DNA from 2 places in the Photorhabdus temperata genome. Region 1 is predicted to be linked to the other one. Evidence: predicted binding sites of a transcription regulator. Region 1 holds the regulator's gene; the other holds the start of a gene.

Region 1 (9,537 bases):
AATTTGTTGCTGCTGATCTTGCCGCCAGGAGAATTGGTGTTGCCAGAAAGCAATTTTTTCACCGAAATATTGATGGTAAGTCTGCTGTTCGAAATAGTTTTCCAGTTGTTTTCTTTGGTTGGTTAATGACAGGGAGCGTTGGTTTGCCGTGTCATATTGTTGACAACTATTTTCAAGCGCTGTTTTCTGTTCGCTGATTTGTTGCTGAGTAAGATTAAGATCTTTAATCTGACCATCAATCTGATGATCCAATGGGATCACCTGTTCTGATATCAGTTTTTCTTGTTGCTGCCGATGTTGTTGATGCGTTGCTCTGGCAGAGTCGGTATCAGTCACTTTTTGTTGTATCGGCGTGAGTGTTTGCTGCTGCTGTTGAAGTTGTTGGCGCATATCTTCCAACTGCTTACTGATTCTCTGATGCTCATATTGAGTTCGATTTTTGTCATCCAGCAATGGGCGAAGCGTTTCGGCTGGTTCACTGTCGGCCAGTTTTTGCAGTTGCGGTTCTGCGTGGGTAAGTGCGTTTTCTGCCTGTTGTAAAACAACCTGATTTTCAGTAGTAAATTGTTGAAGTTCTTCCTCACGGATCAGCCATTGCTCCGAATGTTGCAGGGTTTTTATTTGTTGATTCAGTCGTGATTCAGAATCCGCGAGTTGTTGCTGTTGCTCGAGATATTGTTGATGCTGTTCTTCCGTTAACAAATCAATGGCAGAGGCTTTGGCTTGCAGAATACCCAGTTCTGACTGGGCTTCTTTATGTTGCTGGTAAATTTGTTGGGATAAAATACCGTAAATTTCAGTACCGGTTAATTCTTCTAATAAATCAGCCCGTTCATTGGGTTGAGCATTGAGAAAAGCAGCGAAGTCTCCTTGGGATAACAGCATGGATTTGGTGAAACGACCGTAATCCAATCCGGTAATTTCGATAATTTTCTCTTTCTTATCTTGGATCTTATCTGCCAGAATTTTGCCGTTGCTGCTGAATGCGAGTTCCACTTTTGGGGCTTGCAGATTGCCGTCCGGCTGGTTGCGCGCTCGCCGTTGGCTCCAGAAAGCGCGGTAAGCAACACCTTTCACTTCAAACTCAACTTCAGCTAGGGATTCTGCTGTGTGGCGGGTCATCAGCTCATTTTGTGATGCTGAAACTGTCAGGCGCGGTGTTTCGTGATAAAGCGCAAGGCAGATGGCATCCAATAATGTGGTTTTACCCGCACCGGTAGGGCCGGTTATTGCGAATAGGCCACTGCTGGCAAACGGCTCTGTTGTGAAATCAATCTTCCATTCACCTTGTAATGAATTAATGTTTTTCAGTCGCAGACTCAGAATTTTCATGCCTGTTCCTCCTTGTTTTTATCCTGATAGATATTATTCAGTGTTTGTTCGAAAAGGGTGGTCAGACGTTTTTTGTGTTCTTCATCTTCAAGTTCTGATTGCTCAAGCCGCCGGGTAAAAACCTGGTTAACACTGAGTTCTGTCAAGGTTTCTCTGTTTTCTTGCGCTAGCATATTTTGTCGCTGTGTTTTACTACGCCGCAGCAGAATGACTTCAACAGGAAGTTTCGCAACCATTGATTGAACTCTTTTCTGGATATCATGGAGATAGTCTTGTGTGGCAACTTCAATATCTAACCAGACGGGTTGCTCGCCTTTATAGTCATTAAAAGTCTGTAATTGCTGTTCAATTTGTTGCAGGTCACCCCTGATAAGCTGCATGGGTTGATATTGAGGAATAGGTAAAAGTGTAATGGATGCCAGTTTGTCTTGGGTAAATTCCACCAAACAGACACTTTTCTCCTGTCCGACTTCATCAAAACTGAGCGGTATGGGGGAACCGCTGTAGCGAATATGTTCAGATTTAGCCACGATTTGTGGCCGGTGAATATGCCCAAGTGCAATATAGTCTGCCGGTGGGAAAGCTTGCGCCGGGAAGGCATCAAGTGTACCAATATAAATATCCCGGACTGAATCTGTGGCTGAGGCGCCAACGGTGGTTAGATGCCCGGTGGCAATAATAGGTAAGGGTAAATGCAGTTCATCACGTAATTTACCTGCTTGCTGATAGAGTTGATCATAGTGTTCTGCAATTGCTTCCTGTAATGCCAGTTGTTTTTGTTCTCCTGACTGACCTGCCAGGCTGGTCATAATATCTCTTGGACGCAGAAAAGGGATTGCACAGAGGATGGCGCCGGTATTGCCTTCTTTGGTGTTGAGCACTTTTATTTGCTTCTGCTGGTCTTCTTCCGCATGGGCAATGACGGTGGTATTCAGGCAGGAAAGCAGTTCCTTTGATTCATTCAACGTTGCCACGGAATCATGATTACCACCAAGGATAATTAACTGACAGCCAGTAGGTTGCAGTTCAACAACAAAGTGATTATATAGCTCACGGGCGTAACTGGGCGGCGAGCCGGTATCAAACACATCTCCGGCAACAATTAATGCATCGACCTGGTAATTTTCAACCTGTTTAATCAGCCAACGCAGAAAATGTTGATGTTCAGCAGCCCGGCTTTTTGTAAAAAAATATTGACCAAGATGCCAGTCCGAAGTGTGAATAATACGCATAATTCCGCCGCAATGGATTAAAGTGAATGATGATTATAATGGCTATATTCTGAATGTCGCCTTTAAATCTGGTTCAGTGAATATATCTCCGAGTCGCTTCGCATTCATGATGAAATATGATAGTTGTTTGAATTAATTATTGCGAAACAGATTGCAGGTGGAGGATAGCCGAGGCAAGATTTCATAAATCTGTCATAAAACTGACGCATAATGCCTTTTAAAACTCAGTCGCGTTTATCTCAATATTTAACAGGACTAACCATGACAAGACGTATTCTGGTCGTTGAAGATGAAGCTCCGATTCGTGAGATGGTCTGTTTTGTGCTGGAAAAAAATGGCTATCAGCCGGTAGAGGCGGAAGATTATAATTCCGCGCTGGCATGTTTATCTGAGCCCTATCCTGATTTGGTGTTATTGGATTGGATGATCCCTGGTGGTTCTGGTTTGCAGATAATCAAACAAATGAAACGGGATAATAATGCCCGTGATATTCCGGTGATGATGCTGACGGCACGTGGTGAAGAGGAAGATCGGGTTCGTGGCCTCGAAGTTGGGGCAGATGACTATATAACCAAGCCTTTCTCTCCTAAAGAGCTGGTTGCTAGAGTCAAAGCGGTATTGCGGCGTATTTCACCTATGGTGGTGGAAGATATCATTGAAATGGATGGTTTGGTTTTGGATGCCACTTCCCATCGTGTGACCAGCCAGGATCTGGCTCTGGATATGGGGCCGACCGAGTTTAAATTACTTCATTTCTTTATGACTCATCCTGAGCGGGTCTACAGCCGTGAACAGTTGCTCAATTATGTTTGGGGAGCAAATGTTTATGTTGAAGACAGAACTGTCGATGTACATATTCGCCGTTTACGTAAAGTATTAGAGATTGGTGGTCATGATAAAATGGTGCAGACCGTTCGCGGTACTGGTTATCGTTTTTCTACCCGTTACTGAGTTTGCGCACCGGAGAACCTGATGTGTTAGAACGTTTATCCTGGAAAAAACTGGTTTCAGAACTGTTTCTTTTTTGTTTGCCTGCATTAGTTTTGTCGATATTTATTGGTCACTTGTCCTGGTATTTGTTTGCTTCGGTATTTTTGGCGCTGATATGGCATGGCTATAATTTGCTGAAACTTTCGGATTGGTTATGGTTAGATCGTAGGATGTTGCCGCCGTCGGGAAGGGGGGGATGGGAGCCGATTTTTTACGGTATTCACCAAATGCAGCAACGGAACCGGAAACGGCGCCGTGAACTGGCGCTGTTGATCAAACGGTTTCGTAGTGGCGCTGAGTTATTGCCGGATGCCATTGTTATGATGACAACCGAGGGTAATATTTTTTGGTGTAACCGTTTGGCCCAGCATTTACTGGGTTTTCGTTGGCCTGAGGACAATGGGCAGCCTATTTTTAATTTACTTCGTTATCCTGATTTTAATCGGTATATGCTTTCCAGGGATTTTGCACGTCCGTTATCAATAGAATTAAATAATGGTTTCACTGTTGAGTTTCGGGTTATGCCTTACTCTGGAGAGCAACTATTAATGGTTGCCAGGGATGTGACGCAGAAACGGGCCCTGGAAAATGCCCGCCGTGACTTTTTTGCGAATGTCAGCCATGAAATGCGTACCCCTTTAACTGTATTGCAGGGTTATCTGGAAGTCATGCAGGATCAGGAGGTGTCTGGCTCGCTGAGTAATAAAGCGCTGAATACAATGCAGGAGCAAACCCGGAGGATGGATAGTCTGGTGAAGCAATTATTGCAGCTTTCTAAAATCGAAGCTGCTCCTCAGATTGATATGAATGAAATAGTTGATGTGCCTCTGATGCTTAAGGTATTGCGCCAGGAAGCCGCCGCGCTTGGTAATGAATGCTATAAAATTAATTTTGATATTAGTGAAAAACTAAAAGTTTTCGGTAATGAAGAGCAGCTTCGTAGTGCAATGTCTAATCTGGTTTATAACGCGGTTAATCATACCCCGAAAGGCACTCAGATTGATGTCAGTTGGAAAACGAACTCCCACGGTGCCGAGTTTACCGTGAAAGATAATGGACCAGGTATCAGTGCAGAACATTTACCCCGTTTGACCGAACGTTTCTATCGGGTAGATAAAGCCCGTTCTAGGCAAACGGGTGGAAGCGGCCTCGGTCTTGCTATTGTTAAGCATGCTTTACATCACCACCATTCCCACCTTGAAATCTCCAGTGAAATAGGTCAAGGAACAACTTTCAGTTTTACTTTACTGTCAGGATTGATTGTACCGGCTAAATTAACCAGTAAAAGAGATAATAATGGTTTAATTAAAAGCAATAATTAACTTGTGAAATTAATTATTAGCTTTGAAGGTTAAAAAAAACACAAATCATATAGTGTGTATTCAATGATAGCTAACAGCAATCACTGGTTTTGAAAAAGAGTGTAGTATATAACTCTGCATTCTGGTTTATCTATTGCCTTCTGGCACTATAAAAGTTTTACTTGTGGGCAGTTGCTGGCGATTCTATCTATAATAACCACTATGGTTCTGTATTAAACAGGTACAGGTGAATATTATTTTGATAATAAATCGTTAAATTAGGGTTCAATATTGCCAATGTGGGCTTAATTATTGGCGGTATTTATATTATTCAAGCCATTAAAATGGTAACAAAAAATTAACAATTATTATGACAAATCGTTTATCATCTAAGGATATTTGGGCGTTAGGGTTTATGACCTTTGCCCTGTTTGTAGGAGCGGGAAATATTATTTTTCCTCCTATGGTGGGATTACAATCGGGTGAATATGTTTGGGTAGCTGCATTAGGCTTTCTGGTCACCGCGGTTGGTTTACCGGTAATTACAATCATCGCGTTGGCAAAAGTAGGCGGTGGTATTGAAGAGCTGAGTTCACCCATTGGTAAGGTTGCGGGGTTGCTGCTGGCGACGGTTTGTTATCTGGCTGTTGGCCCTCTATTCGCAATTCCACGTACTGCGACGGTTTCTTTTGAAGTGGGCATTGCTCCCCTTGCCGGTTCGGGTGAATTATCACTCTTTATTTACAGTCTGATTTATTTTGCCCTGGTGATTGCTGTTTCGCTTTACCCTGGTCGTTTGCTTGATACTGTCGGGCATGTGCTGGCACCCATTAAAATGCTGGCGTTAGGTATACTTGGTGTTGCCGCTCTACTTTGGCCTGCGGGGGGCTCAATTCCTGCAATTGATGCTTATCAGCAAATCCCATTCTCCAGTGGTTTCGTTAACGGTTATCTGACGATGGATACCTTAGGCGCTATGGTATTTGGTATTGTTATCGTTAACGCGGCGCGTTCAAGAGGTGTTGCTTCATCTTCATTGTTGACCCGTTATGCGACGTGGGCAGGGGTGATTGCCGGATTCGGTCTGGTGCTGGTTTATCTGTCTCTGTTCAAACTGGGTTCTGGCAGTGGATCATTAATTCCTCATGCGGAAAATGGCGCTATAATTTTGCATGCCTATGTTCAGCATACTTTTGGTGGTGTTGGCGCTCTTTTCCTCGCCGTGTTGATTTTTGTCGCCTGTATGGTGACTGCGGTGGGATTGACTTGTGCGTGTGCTGAGTTTTTCAGCCGTTATCTGCCTTTGTCTTATCGTTCATTGGTTCTGATCCTTGGTTTGTTCTCCATGCTGACTTCTAACCTTGGTTTGAGTCATTTGATCAATATTTCTATTCCGGTACTGACTGCGATTTATCCACCTTGTATCGTTTTGATTGTTCTGAGTTTTACATTGCGTTGGTGGAATAATTTCAGCCGTATTTTGGCTTCGGTTATGTTGATCAGTCTGCTATTTGGTATTTTAGATGCTATCAAGTCATCAGAAACTCTGGTGTATTTATTACCAAACTGGGCAACTCGTTTACCATTAGCTGATCAAGGGTTAGCTTGGTTAGCTCCCTCCCTGTTGGTTCTGGTTGTGTTTGGTATTTGTGACCGTATTTGGGGACGTTCTGGTTCACAAGAAAGTCAAAGTCATCAGTGATAATGGTCCGTTTATTTGACCGTTTGTCATCGTCAGATCGTTAGAGAAAGTGCGGGATGGCGTGCCTGAGAAAGGTGTTCCATCCCGCTATTCTTATACATGGTTTGCTGAATTACCTGTTGTTAGTAACCAATAGCAGCACCTGCTGGGCGCCGAACATCATTGGCGCCATAGAAATAGTTTTCACGAACTTGACCAGATACGGCAGCATCATTACCTGAAGAACCTGTATTTGAAACGTTAGCGGCTTTTGGTAAACCTACCATAATCAACTCAGCTGCGCCCCACGGTGTTTGTTCCACCATTTTATATCCCATTTTTTCCAGCAAATTCAGTGAGTCTTTAGAAACACCTCGTTGTTCATAATAAACTTCATCTGGTAACCATTGGTGATGAATACGGGGGCTATTGACCGCTTCCTGAGGAGGCATACCGTGATCAATGATGTTTAAGGCAGTTTGTAGCGTGATAGAGATAATACGGGAGCCTCCGGGTGAGCCCAGAACAAGGAATATATTATTGTCTTTAGTGACGAGTGTCGGGCTCATTGATGATAGTGGGCGCTTACCAGGGGCGATAGAGTTAGTCGCACCTTGAATCAGTCCATACAGATTCTTCTCACCAATTTTTGTCGTGAAATCATCCATTTCATCATTGAGGAAGAAACCTGTTCCCGGTGCGATGACGACAGCACCGAAAAGCCCATTGATTGTATAGGTGGTTGAAACCGCATTACCTTCTTTATCTACAATGGAGTAGTGCGTGGTTTCTGGTTTCTCATGTGGTTCAATACCCGGCTGAACATTTTCTGATAATGTTGCTTCCCCTGGTTTTATTTTTTTACGCAGAGATTCGGCATAGCTTTTACTCAGTAAACGATCGATTGGGTTTTTAACAAATTCCGGATCGCCAAGGTGAGTATTTCTGTCCATATAGGCATGACGCATTGCTTCCGTCAGTGTGTGAATATAATCAGCAGAGTTGAATCCCATTTCTTTGAGGTTGTAGCCTTCCAGAATATTCAGGATTTCACACATTGTTACCCCTCCTGAACTGGGTGGCGGTGAAGAGATAAATTTATAACCGCGATAGCTACAGGTGACGGGGGCTGTTTCTGAGATCTTATAATTGGCGAAATCGGCTTCGGTAATAATGCCGCCTGATTTTTTAGCTGCTTCTACAACCCGTTTAGGAATATCTCCATGATAGAACGCTTCTTGCCCTTTTTTGGCGATTAATTCCAGTGTATTTGCCAGATCGGTTTGTATCAACTTATCGCCCGGTTGATAAGGGGAGCCATCTTTACGCAGGAAGATGCGGGCTGCTTCTGGATCTTTGCGGAAACGTTTGATTGAAGTGTCCAAAATATCTGTGTCTGCTCGGGTTAGTATATAACCTTCCCGTGCCAGTTTAATTGCAGGCGCCATGACCTGTTCACGACTGAGTTTGCCATATTTTTTTAGGGTGCTGTCCAGTCCCATCACGGTCCCGGGCACTCCGGCAGCCAGGTAGCCATATAAACTGGCTCCTTTAACAACGTTGCCTTCTTTGTCCAGATACATATTGGCGCTTGCCGCATTTGGTGCGGTTTCGCGGAAATTAATAAAAGTATTTGTGCCATCAGCCAGATGAATTGTCATAAAACCACCACCGCCGATATTTCCACAGCATGGGTTTACAACGGCTTGGGCATAGCCAACAGCAACAGCCGCATCAATAGCATTTCCACCTATCTTGAGGATATCCACACCAACTTGTGAAGCAAGGTGTTGGGCTGAGACAACCATGCCATTTTTAGCTTCAACGGCGGGTTCTGAAGCGGCATAAAGATGAGAAGAGATAAGTAAGGATATTATTACCAGTGGTGTTTTCCATGTTTTCAACATGTTGTGAACTCCTGTCGTTTTGCGGGATGATTTTTATAAAGTGGAAGTGCTTGTTTTATTTACACGAATTTTAATGTTAATCAATTGTAAATTTAATTATAAGTGATGATAACTATTAGAAAGATTTATTTTTTGTGCGCAAGGTGGCAAAACGAGGAATTTCAGCGATAAAAAAACCAGTTGGCAGCAACCAACTGGTCTGAATTATTGGTAACGTTTGAGGTTACAGTTTAGATGCGTTCTGAGACAGGTACTTAGCTACGCCGTCTGGAGAAGCGCCCATACCTTCTTTACCTTTTTCCCACTGTGCAGGGCATACATCGCCGTGCTCTTCGTGGAATTGCAGTGCGTCAACCATACGCAGCATTTCGTCAATGTTACGGCCTAGTGGCAGATCGTTAACAACTTGGTGACGGACAACGCCGTTTTTGTCGATCAGGAAAGAGCCACGCAGAGCTACGCCAGCTTCTGGGTGCTCAATACCGTATGTTTTTTGAATTTCACGTTTAGTATCAGCAACCATTGCATATTTAACTTCGCCGATACCACCGTTATCGATAGGAGTTTTACGCCATGCGTTGTGGACAAATTCAGAGTCGAAAGAAACACCAACAACTTCAACACCGCGTTTTTTGAACTCTTCGTAGCGGTGGTCGAATGCGATCAGCTCAGAAGGACATACGAAAGTAAAGTCCATCGGCCAGAAGAAGATAACGGCAGGTTTACCGTTCAGGTGTTTTTTCAGGTTGAAATTCCCAACTATTTCGCCGTTGCCAAGGACAGCTGCTGCTGTAAAGTCAGGGGCTTGACGAGTTACCAGAACCATGAGTTACTCCTGTAGTTTTAACCGGGGTTTATGTAAAAATTGGATGTAGAATAAGGAATTAGCGTACATCAATAAAGGGTAAAATACTAATTTTTGCAATAGATTTTACCTATCAATACTTTATTTTTATTTTCTTTACTGTAACGCTTTACCCGCGTTGTTAATTGGGTGAGATTTCCAGCTTCATTTGAGGGAGGTTATAAAAATCTTTATTTTCCGCTTTTTCCATCATATAGGGATAAAATTGCCAGAATAATGCTTCAAGGTC
Region 2 (9,537 bases), on a different contig from region 1:
GTTTTTCTGGTCCGTAGATAACTTGCCAACCAGCAGGTACTGCAATGAATACAGGCCATAGTGAGTGTTGATTTTCATCATTTATTAATACAAAGAAATCAAGAGATTCATTTTCAAATGGATTGCTCAAAACATAAATCCTCAGTTTGGTTCATGATTAAAAAATCTTATATGTTAACTTTGGCAAGTCAATAAAAAATATTTGTTTCGTGACAAAATCCACATTTATGATTATTTTTTTTAAAAAAAGTTGAAATACACAATGAAATAACAAACTCACTGCAAAGACACATATTGAATAACATATTATTCGTATCATATAATCTAGTGATTAGCTTTCTCTTTTGTGATTAATTTGATTAAGGATAGCATAAAAAAGCGTGGGCATTATTCTATGCTGTAATCGCTGCGGTTAAATGGTTTTCTGTTTCCTCTCCCAATTTTACTTCCGGATACCAGAGCTCAAATTGTGCCTCTAGCTCACCGTTTAATACGGCCGGGCGCGTTTGCAATAAATAATGAGCGCCTTGTTGACTCCATTGCATTTATTGCTGATAAAGCCTCTTTTTGTCTCTCTATACTTTGGTCAGTTGAGCTAACTCTGATGTAGGTATAACGCATGCTTCCCTTAGCGGTTAACTTTTGGTCGGTTAAATCTAACTGCGTCAAGAGCGTCTATGAAAGGACGGATATCTCTGGTTGTCGTAGTCTCATCAGCATGCATTATGTTGAGATGCCGGCATCCTTGCCCATAGATTATCTAAAAAGATTATTATTCTGTTATTTCAACAGATTTTTCTTATTTTCACAAAAATCTTTATTTAACTTAATAATTTTATTATTGTTTATATTTCAGAGTGAAAATATATTTCAATAATATAAAATCAGACACAATAAACTAATATTAAAAATCCCCCTATAACTAAAATAGGGCGATTATGCCGAAAATACAAATCATTACATAAAGGAAAAATTAATATTGGGGAGACAAAATTAATTTTTCCTTCCGCCAAAAACGGAAAATAGACATTTTCCTGCGTTGCAGAGAAAAACGGCGAACAATATAGTTTGCTGTCAATTCCAGCGTCAGGCACATCACAAAATAAATCAGCGCGACAAATAAAAAGACTTCTATCGGATAAACCATACTGCGGTTATTCACCTGAGTTGCCAGGAATGACAGTTCTGCCACGCCAACAATATAGGCCAGAGAAGTGTCTTTTATCAGAGCGATCCACTGATTAATAAAGGAAGGCACCATCATGCGTAATGCCTGTGGCAAAACAATGTACCAAAGTACCTGCCAACGGTTGAAACCTAATGATAACCCTGCCTGCCACTGGCCCGCACCAATCGCAATAATTCCCGCTTTCACCCCATGAGCCAAATAAGCAGAGGTGATCAACGCCAGAGCACAAACCACTGTAGTGATTTCAGGAATTTCCATGCCAAGCATCACAGGCAACAGAAAGTAAGTCCAGAAAATCAGCATAATGACGGGAATTGCACGGAAAAAACCCAATACTGCGGCTAACAGGTTAACCCAAAAGCCTTTCAGCATTGCCAAAGCAACACCTGCAACTGTACCCAATACAATAGAAATCACACCAGCCATCAGGCTAATAACCAATGTCAATGCCGCCCCTTCAAGGGGGCCATCAGGGAAGGTTCCTAACAGTAGGTAGCGCCAGTTTTCTGCAATGACTGAAAAATCCATTTTAATGTCCTCTTGCTATAGCTTGTTGTTGACGCCATTGTCCCCAACCTTCCATGACCGCAATCGTGGCGATATACAACACCGTCGCAACACCGAATGCTTCAAATGTTCTCAGTGTTTCAGTCTCCACCTGACGCGAAGCATATGACAGTTCAGCCACACCAATCGCCATTGTCAGCGACGAGTTTTTCACAATATTCATGTACTGTCCCAGTAATGGCGGCATTGCTATCTTCAATGCCTGCGGCAGTACGACATAACACATTGCCTGCCAGCCGGTCAGCCCCAATGCATGAGCCGCATATTTCTGCCCCCGCCCTACGCCCTGAATACCTGCCCGTAATTCTTCCGCAACAAATGGGGCTGAATAGAGGGTCAAACCGATAAATCCAGCCAGAAATTCAAACGAAGGCCATGCCAATGATAAACCTAACAGATTGATTTCATGTGGTGTATTCAGCCAGAATATCACCTCTTGCGGCAGTATTTGCCCTGATGCAAAGTACCAGAAGAACAGTTGTACCAGCAGAGGCGTATTACGAAATAGGGTGGTGTAAGCCGTCACCGGCCAACGGAGAATTTTTAGTTGGCTGTCACGGGCAGCAGCCAGTACAAAGCCCAGCAATGTGGAAGCCACAACGGTACAGGCGGATATCCATAATGTCATCAGGAAACCCTGCCAAAGCCACGCCAGGTATTGGGGAGCAAGCACGTGTTCTGTAACAAATAACTCAAACATATCTTACGATTACCAAACATTACCAATGATAAAACCCCGCAACACAAGGTGCGGGGCTGATTACCAAGGTTTGCAACTATCAGGACTTAGCTTGCTGCTCCAAAGGAGCAAACTTAAAGTCACCTCGCGGCTGAGACGATTTGGTCTCTGGGCCAAACCAACGGTTATAAATTTTCTCTGCTTCACCCTCTTTTTCCAGTTTCAGCAGCGTTTGGTTCACCGTCTCAACTAAGCTCTCTTCCCCTTTTGCCGCAGCCACAGCCTGATATTCACGGGTGATGCTGAAAGGAGAGATCTCAAACTCCGCTTTTTGTGCTGCCGGTACGTTAGCCAGCAGGCCGACCAGTTTAGCATCATCCTGAGTGATTGCTTGTACATTGCCGTTACGCAGCGCAGCAAATGCCAGAGGCGTATCGTCATAAGAGATGACTTTCGCTGTCGGATAATGCTCACGCAGAGTGATTTCCTGTACTGTTCCCTTATCAGCACCGATACGTAAGTTTTTAATGTCATCAGGGGATTTCAGAACGCCTTTACGGGCAATAAATTTTTGCCCAGTGGCAAAATAAGGGATTGAAAAATCGACTTGTTTAGCACGCTCATCCGTTACCGTAAAGTTGGCGGCAATCAGGTCAATTTTCTTCGATGCCAGCAGTGGCAAACGGTTTGCCGGGTTAGTCGGACGCAGTTCCAGTTTAACACCAAGGTCATTTGCAATCGCTTTTGCGATATCCACATCATAACCCGCCAGTTTTTTAGTTTGCGGGTCAATAAAACCAAACGGGGGATTACTGTCAAAAACAGCGATCCGCACTGTACCGGCTTTTTTAATATCATCCAGTTTATCGGCCTTCGCAACACCAGTAACCAGTGCTAACCCAGTCAGCAACGCCGTGACAAGAACGCGGGATTTCATTGAAAACTCCTGACGGTAATTAAATATTTATTAATCACTACAAGCTATCAATTTCACTATAGTGCAGGAAATAATATAAAAAACTATATTTATAACTATTAAGAATTATAAGACAAAACAATGCCGGAAAAAAATACCAGCATTGTCAGCAAGTTACTTGTTATCTTTAGTCAGCAGCCTTTCCAATTCATCACCACCGACATGCCGGAAATCCTGACCTTTGACATAGTAGAAAATGAATTCACAGATGTTCTGGCAACGGTCGCCAATCCGTTCAATAGAACGTGCACAAAGCAGGGCTGTCAGTACACTTGGGATGGTTCTGGGATCTTCCATCATATAAGTCATCAATTGGCGGACAATGCCTTCATACTCTTTATCCACCTTTTTATCTTCATGATAGATACGAATAGCTTCTTCCAGATCCATACGGGCAAAAGCATCTAAAACATCATGCAGCATCTGGATGGTATGGCAGCCAAGCGATTCCAAACTCACCAACAGTGACTGATGCTGATGTGAAAATTTCTCAAGTGCCGTCTGGCAAATTTTCTTTGCCACATCCCCGATTCTTTCCAGTTCAGCAATGGTTTTCGAGATTGACATAATCAGCCGCAGATCACTGGCCGTCGGCTGGCGCTTGGCAATGATACGAACACATGCTTCATCAATAGCGACTTCCATCATATTGACTTTATGATCGTCATCAATCACTTCACGCGCCAGCTCCGCATCCTGATTATGCATCGCGGTAATCGCTTTGGAGAGCTGTTCCTCCACCAGCCCGCCCATCACCATCAGTTCAGTACGGATATGCTCCAGTTCAGCATTAAACTGACCGGAAATATGTTTATTGAGATTCAGATTGTCCATGTTACGCCCCGTAATCAACCATAACGACCGGTAATATAGTCTTCAGTTTGTTTCATTTTTGGTGTGGTAAACAATGTGTCTGTATCACTAAATTCAATCAATTCACCAAGGTACATAAACGCAGTATGATCTGAACAACGCGCGGCCTGCTGCATATTGTGAGTCACAATTACCACGGTATATTCAGATTTCAATTCGCTGATCAGTTCCTCAATACGACCGGTAGAAATTGGGTCAAGTGCGGAGCAAGGCTCATCCAATAATAGAACGTCCGGACGGATCGCAATGCCGCGTGCAATACATAAACGCTGCTGCTGACCACCAGACAGACTGTATCCGCTCTGATGCAATTTATCCCTGGTTTCATTCCACAATGCGGCTTTGGTCAAAGCCCACTGAATACGTTCATCCATTTCTGCTCTTGAGAGTTTCTCAAACAGACGGACGCCAAAAGCAATATTGTCGTAAATAGACATCGGGAATGGGGTCGGCTTCTGGAATACCATACCCACTTTGGCACGCAGCAACGCCACATCCTGTTTATCCGTCAGGATATTATTGCCATCCAGCAAAATTTCTCCCTCTGCCCGCTGCTCACCATACAATTCATACATTTTATTGAAAGTCCGTAGCAACGTAGATTTACCGCAGCCAGACGGACCGATAAAAGCCGTTACTTTATTCTTTGCAATATTCAACGTAATGTTTTTCAGCGCGTGAAATTTGCCGTAATAAAAGTTCAGATCACGGACCTGAATTTTACTGCCAGCGATATCATTAGCCATGTTCATTTACTTCTCTCTGTTGAAAATATCAGTCAGTGCTTTTTCTTGGCAAACAGCACACGCGCTACAATGTTAATCAGCAATACACACAGGGTTATCAATAATACGCCTGCCCACGCCAGTTGCTGCCATTCGGAAAATGGACTCATCGCAAATTTAAAAATAGTGACCGGCAAGTTGGCAATTGGCTGACTCAAATCAGTACTCCAGAACTGATTTGAAAGAGAGGTGAACAGCAACGGCGCTGTTTCCCCGGCAATTCGGGCAATTGCCAGCAACACACCGGTGATAATGCCGGATACCGAGGCTTTCAGCGTGATGGCCGAAATCATCTTCCATTTAGGCGTTCCCAAGGCATAGGCGGCTTCACGTAAGCTATCAGGAACCAGTTTCAACATGTTTTCAGTGGTTCTGATGACAATCGGCACTTGCAACAACGCTAAGGCAATCACCCCTGCCCAACCGGAAAAGTGCTGCATTTTCGTTACAACGACAGTGTACACAAACAAGCCGACGACAATAGAAGGCGCTGACAGCAAGATATCGTTGATAAAGCGGATCACCTCTGCCAACCATGAACGGCGGCCATACTCGGCCAGATAGATACCCGCCATGATCCCCAACGGAGTACCGATAATCGTCGCCCATAAAATCAACAAGCCACTACCAACAATGGCATTTGCCAGGCCACCACCTTCGGTATTCGGTGGCGGCGTCATTTCCGTGAACAACGCCAGCGACATACCATCGAGGCCCTTGGTGACTGTGGAGAACAGAATCCACACCAGCCAGAACAGACCAAACAACATGGTTGCCATTGATAACAGCAGAGCGAGCCGGTTTTTCTGACGGCGCCATGCCTGCTTACGACTACGTGCATTTTCATCAATAGGCTTTTGTCCATCCATTGTTGCCATATCAACGCCCCTCATTCTTCGCCAGACGCATGATCATTAATTTTGACAACGCCAGCACAATAAAGGTGATCACAAACAGAACCAGACCAAGCTCCATCAATGCTGAGGTATGTAAGCCAGATTCAGCTTCAGCGAATTCGTTCGCCAACGCAGAAGTAATACTGTTGCCCGGCATAAACAGTGAGAAACTGTCGAGCTGGTAAGTATTACCGATGATAAAAGTCACTGCCATTGTCTCCCCCAGCGCACGGCCAAGGCCCAGCATGACACCACCAATCACGCCATTGCGGGTGTAAGGCAATACAATGTGCCAGATAACTTCCCAGGTAGTACAACCAATACCATAAGCGGATTCTTTCATCATGACCGGTGTTTGTTCGAACACATCACGCATAACCGAGGCGACATAAGGAATAATCATGATAGCGAGAATGACGCCCGCCGCCAGAATGCCGATACCAAAGGCAGGACCGGAGAACAGTTCACCGACAATTGGCATACCGGAAAGGACATTGCCGACCGGCTGCTGAAAATAGGTGGCAAACAGAGGGGCAAACACAAATAACCCCCACATGCCATAGACAATACTTGGAATTGCAGCCAGCAACTCAATTGCTACACCAAGCGGGCGTTTCAGCCAGTTAGGCGCCAGTTCCGTCAGGAACAGTGCTATCCCGAAACTGACAGGCACCGCAATGATCAAAGCAATCAACGAAGTGACCAACGTACCGTAAATAGGCACCAATGCACCAAATTGTTCTGCCGGGGCATCCCACTCTTTATGCCAGAGGAAAGAGATGCCGAACTGCTGGATACTGGGCCAGGAGGCAATAATCAACGAGATAATGATGCCTCCCAGCAAAAACAAAGTCATCAGCGCAGCTAGCCGAACCAGTGCGCTGAAAATAATATCGCCGTTTTTACTGGGTGCTTTTATTGCCGTTTTCTGTTCGGCCATAGAGCTTATTCTCATCCGGGTTAACTCCCCCTTTAATGGGGGAGAAATCAAAACTACAAATTTAATCGATACTTCAAACCGTTGCCACCGACACGATTTAATACAGAATTTTACCGCTGCTATCCTTCACATGGGTTTTCCAGGCCGCCCGAACTTGCTCAACCACTTCTTTTGGCAGGGTTGCATAATCCAGATCATTCGCTTGTTTATTGCCTTTCTCGTAAGCCCAGTCAAAGAATTTCAGTATTTCTGCCCCCTTGGCGGCGTCTTTTTGCTGTTTGTGAAGCAGAATAAATGTAGTGGAAGTAATCGGCCACGCGTTTTCACCTTGTTGGTGTGTCAAATCCTGAGCAAACGTTTTGTGCCATTCCGCTTTCTTCGCTGCGGCGCTGAAACTCTCTTTTGTCGGGCTGACAACATTGCCATCAGCAGAGACCAGTTTGGTATAAGCCAAATGATTCTGTTTAGCGTAGGCATATTCAACATAACCAATAGAACCTGTCAGGCGCTGAACGAATGCAGCAATGCCATCATTGCCTTTACCACCCAAGCCAACAGGCCAGCTTACCGTGGAGCCTGCACCGACTTTTTCTTTCCACTCGCTATTCACTTTAGAAAGATAACTGGTAAACACAAAAGAGGTGCCGGAACCATCCGCACGACGTACCACCGCAATATCCTGCTCCGGCAGTTTCATCCCCGGATTCAATTTAGTCATCGCCGGATCATTCCACTTTTTCACTTTACCTAAATAAATATCACCCAACGTTTTACCATCCAGTGTTAATTCGCCGGATTTAATACCAGGGATATTAACCGCCAGTACGACCCCGCCGATGACCGTCGGGAATTGAAACAAACCATCAGCCGCTAATTTTTCATCGGATAAGGGCGCATCGGAAGCACCGAAATCAACGGTATTTGCCAGAATTTGTTTTACGCCACCGGAAGAACCGATGCCTTGATAATTGACTTTATTACCGGTCTCTTTTTGATAAGAATCTGCCCACTTGGCATACACCGGGGCGGGAAATGTCGCACCTGCCCCCGTCAAGCTGGAAGCAGCGAATACCGACAGGGTTATCAAAGAAAACGTCGCTGCCATTATGCCGGCTACAGTGGTACGCATCAGTTTCATAATCCCTCCTCATGGGACATTGAGAATCAACAAAGAAATGTGTTCGTCAGATTAAAAAAGGTGCAGAAGGGAAAATAGGTCAGTTTAGTTACAGCAAAATGTCTTAATTATGACATTTTTATGACAGCGCAATGCAAATTCAGCCTGATGCTGACATAAAACTGTCATCTCCACAGACCATGAAATTAAAGCTGGAGATTATCATCAGGCCATTAAAAATTATCTTCCACAACAGGAATACAGGCACGAATAGATAATCCCCCTCTGGGGCTGGTGCCAATTTCAATTTTCCCGTCATGAGCATCAATAATCCGCTGAACAATAGCCAGACCTAACCCCGTTCCACTGTTGCTGCGCGCTCTTTCGCCCCGAACAAATGGCTGAAATAACTGCGGCAAATCTTCCGGCTTAATTCCTGCGCCATCGTCCTCTACCTGAAACCAGGCAAATTCATGAGTCTGACCACTACTGACTTTAATCCAGCCATTACCATAACGATTGGCATTAACCAGCATATTAGCCAATGCCCGTTTAATGGAAATCGGGTTCGCGTTAACGGTTATTGGGGGAAGAGATAGATTATTTTCAATATCCTGCTCATAGCCATTCTCTGCGGAAATAACCTCTTTGAGAATAGAATTAAGCTCACAGAATTCCATTGGCATTTCCTGCCCGGTACGGAGATAATCAATAAATTGCGCAATAATGGCATTACATTCTTCAATATCTTTATTGATAGATTCAGACAAATAAGCATCTTCCTTGCTCATCATTTCTGTTGCCAAGCGGATACGTGTCAGTGGAGTACGCAAATCATGACTTACCCCGGCAATTAATATCGTCCGGTCACTTTCCAATAACTTTATTCCTGCGGACATTTGGTTAAATGCACGAATAGAAGCGCGAACTTCCAGCGACCCCGCTTCTCGCACCGTAGGCATCATAATACCTTTACCTGTCTGTCTGGCAGCATACTCCATTTCCAGCAAGGGCCGGTTCTGAAAACGGATATAAAGCCAAATACAACCAAACGTCAGCAATAAAATGGCCAATGTATAACGGAAAATGGGTGAGAATTGATTTTGCTCGATCTCAGTCAGAGGAACCCTGACCCAAATATCGGGGGCCAAATAAGAATTAAGCCAAAGTATAGGGCTCTCTTTGTTTATCTCCAGACGCAGATCAGCTTTGCCACCCAGGTATTGACTCATCTTCTCACTCAGGAAATTATAATGCCTGGCCCAGCGTAAACCTTGTATCTCCGCGTCAGACTCAGAATACAGCGTAATACCCAACTCCTGATAAATCTCCCGGCGCACTACCGGTGAGATCACCAGAAAAGATCCGTCCTCCAGCTTCAATCTTTCAGCCATTAAAGTACGAACTTCATACGCTAACACTTTATTGAACTGCTGCAAGCTTGGCATGATAACGAAATTCACAACAACCAGGTAACTGGTTACCAGACTGATAAACAGCATAGCCATGACCAGG

The links. The regulator PhoB, encoded in region 1, activates phosphate uptake and scavenging genes when phosphate is short. The targets are predictions, from matches to a motif close to CTGTCATAAAACTGNCNNAT.
Region 2: the regulator PhoB is predicted to act here: its motif matches at 8,151-8,170, upstream of pstS (phosphate ABC transporter substrate-binding protein PstS).

What each region holds. Positions count from the first base shown of each region.
Region 1 covers NZ_JAJAFX010000020.1:14,601-24,137, reverse strand. Annotated here, with positions in the region: gene LGZ99_RS09605 (AAA family ATPase) at 1-1,332, opposite strand, end outside; gene sbcD (exonuclease subunit SbcD) at 1,329-2,564, opposite strand; gene phoB (phosphate regulon transcriptional regulator PhoB) at 2,826-3,515, shown strand; gene phoR (phosphate regulon sensor histidine kinase PhoR) at 3,539-4,876, shown strand; gene brnQ (branched-chain amino acid transport system II carrier protein) at 5,226-6,557, shown strand; gene ggt (gamma-glutamyltransferase) at 6,680-8,443, opposite strand; gene LGZ99_RS09575 (peroxiredoxin C) at 8,667-9,269, opposite strand; gene LGZ99_RS09570 (acyl carrier protein phosphodiesterase) at 9,430-9,537, opposite strand, start outside.
Region 2 covers NZ_JAJAFX010000004.1:18,506-28,042, reverse strand. Annotated here, with positions in the region: gene pttA (phototemtide A NRPS accessory protein PttA) at 1-139, opposite strand, end outside; partial or broken gene LGZ99_RS02370 (ISKra4 family transposase) at 393-545, opposite strand; gene LGZ99_RS02365 (amino acid ABC transporter permease) at 974-1,717, opposite strand; gene LGZ99_RS02360 (amino acid ABC transporter permease) at 1,719-2,456, opposite strand; gene LGZ99_RS02355 (ABC transporter substrate-binding protein) at 2,536-3,372, opposite strand; gene phoU (phosphate signaling complex protein PhoU) at 3,526-4,245, opposite strand; gene pstB (phosphate ABC transporter ATP-binding protein PstB) at 4,260-5,030, opposite strand; gene pstA (phosphate ABC transporter permease PstA) at 5,063-5,947, opposite strand; gene pstC (phosphate ABC transporter permease PstC) at 5,949-6,905, opposite strand; gene pstS (phosphate ABC transporter substrate-binding protein PstS) at 7,003-8,043, opposite strand; gene envZ (two-component system sensor histidine kinase EnvZ) at 8,256-9,537, opposite strand, start outside.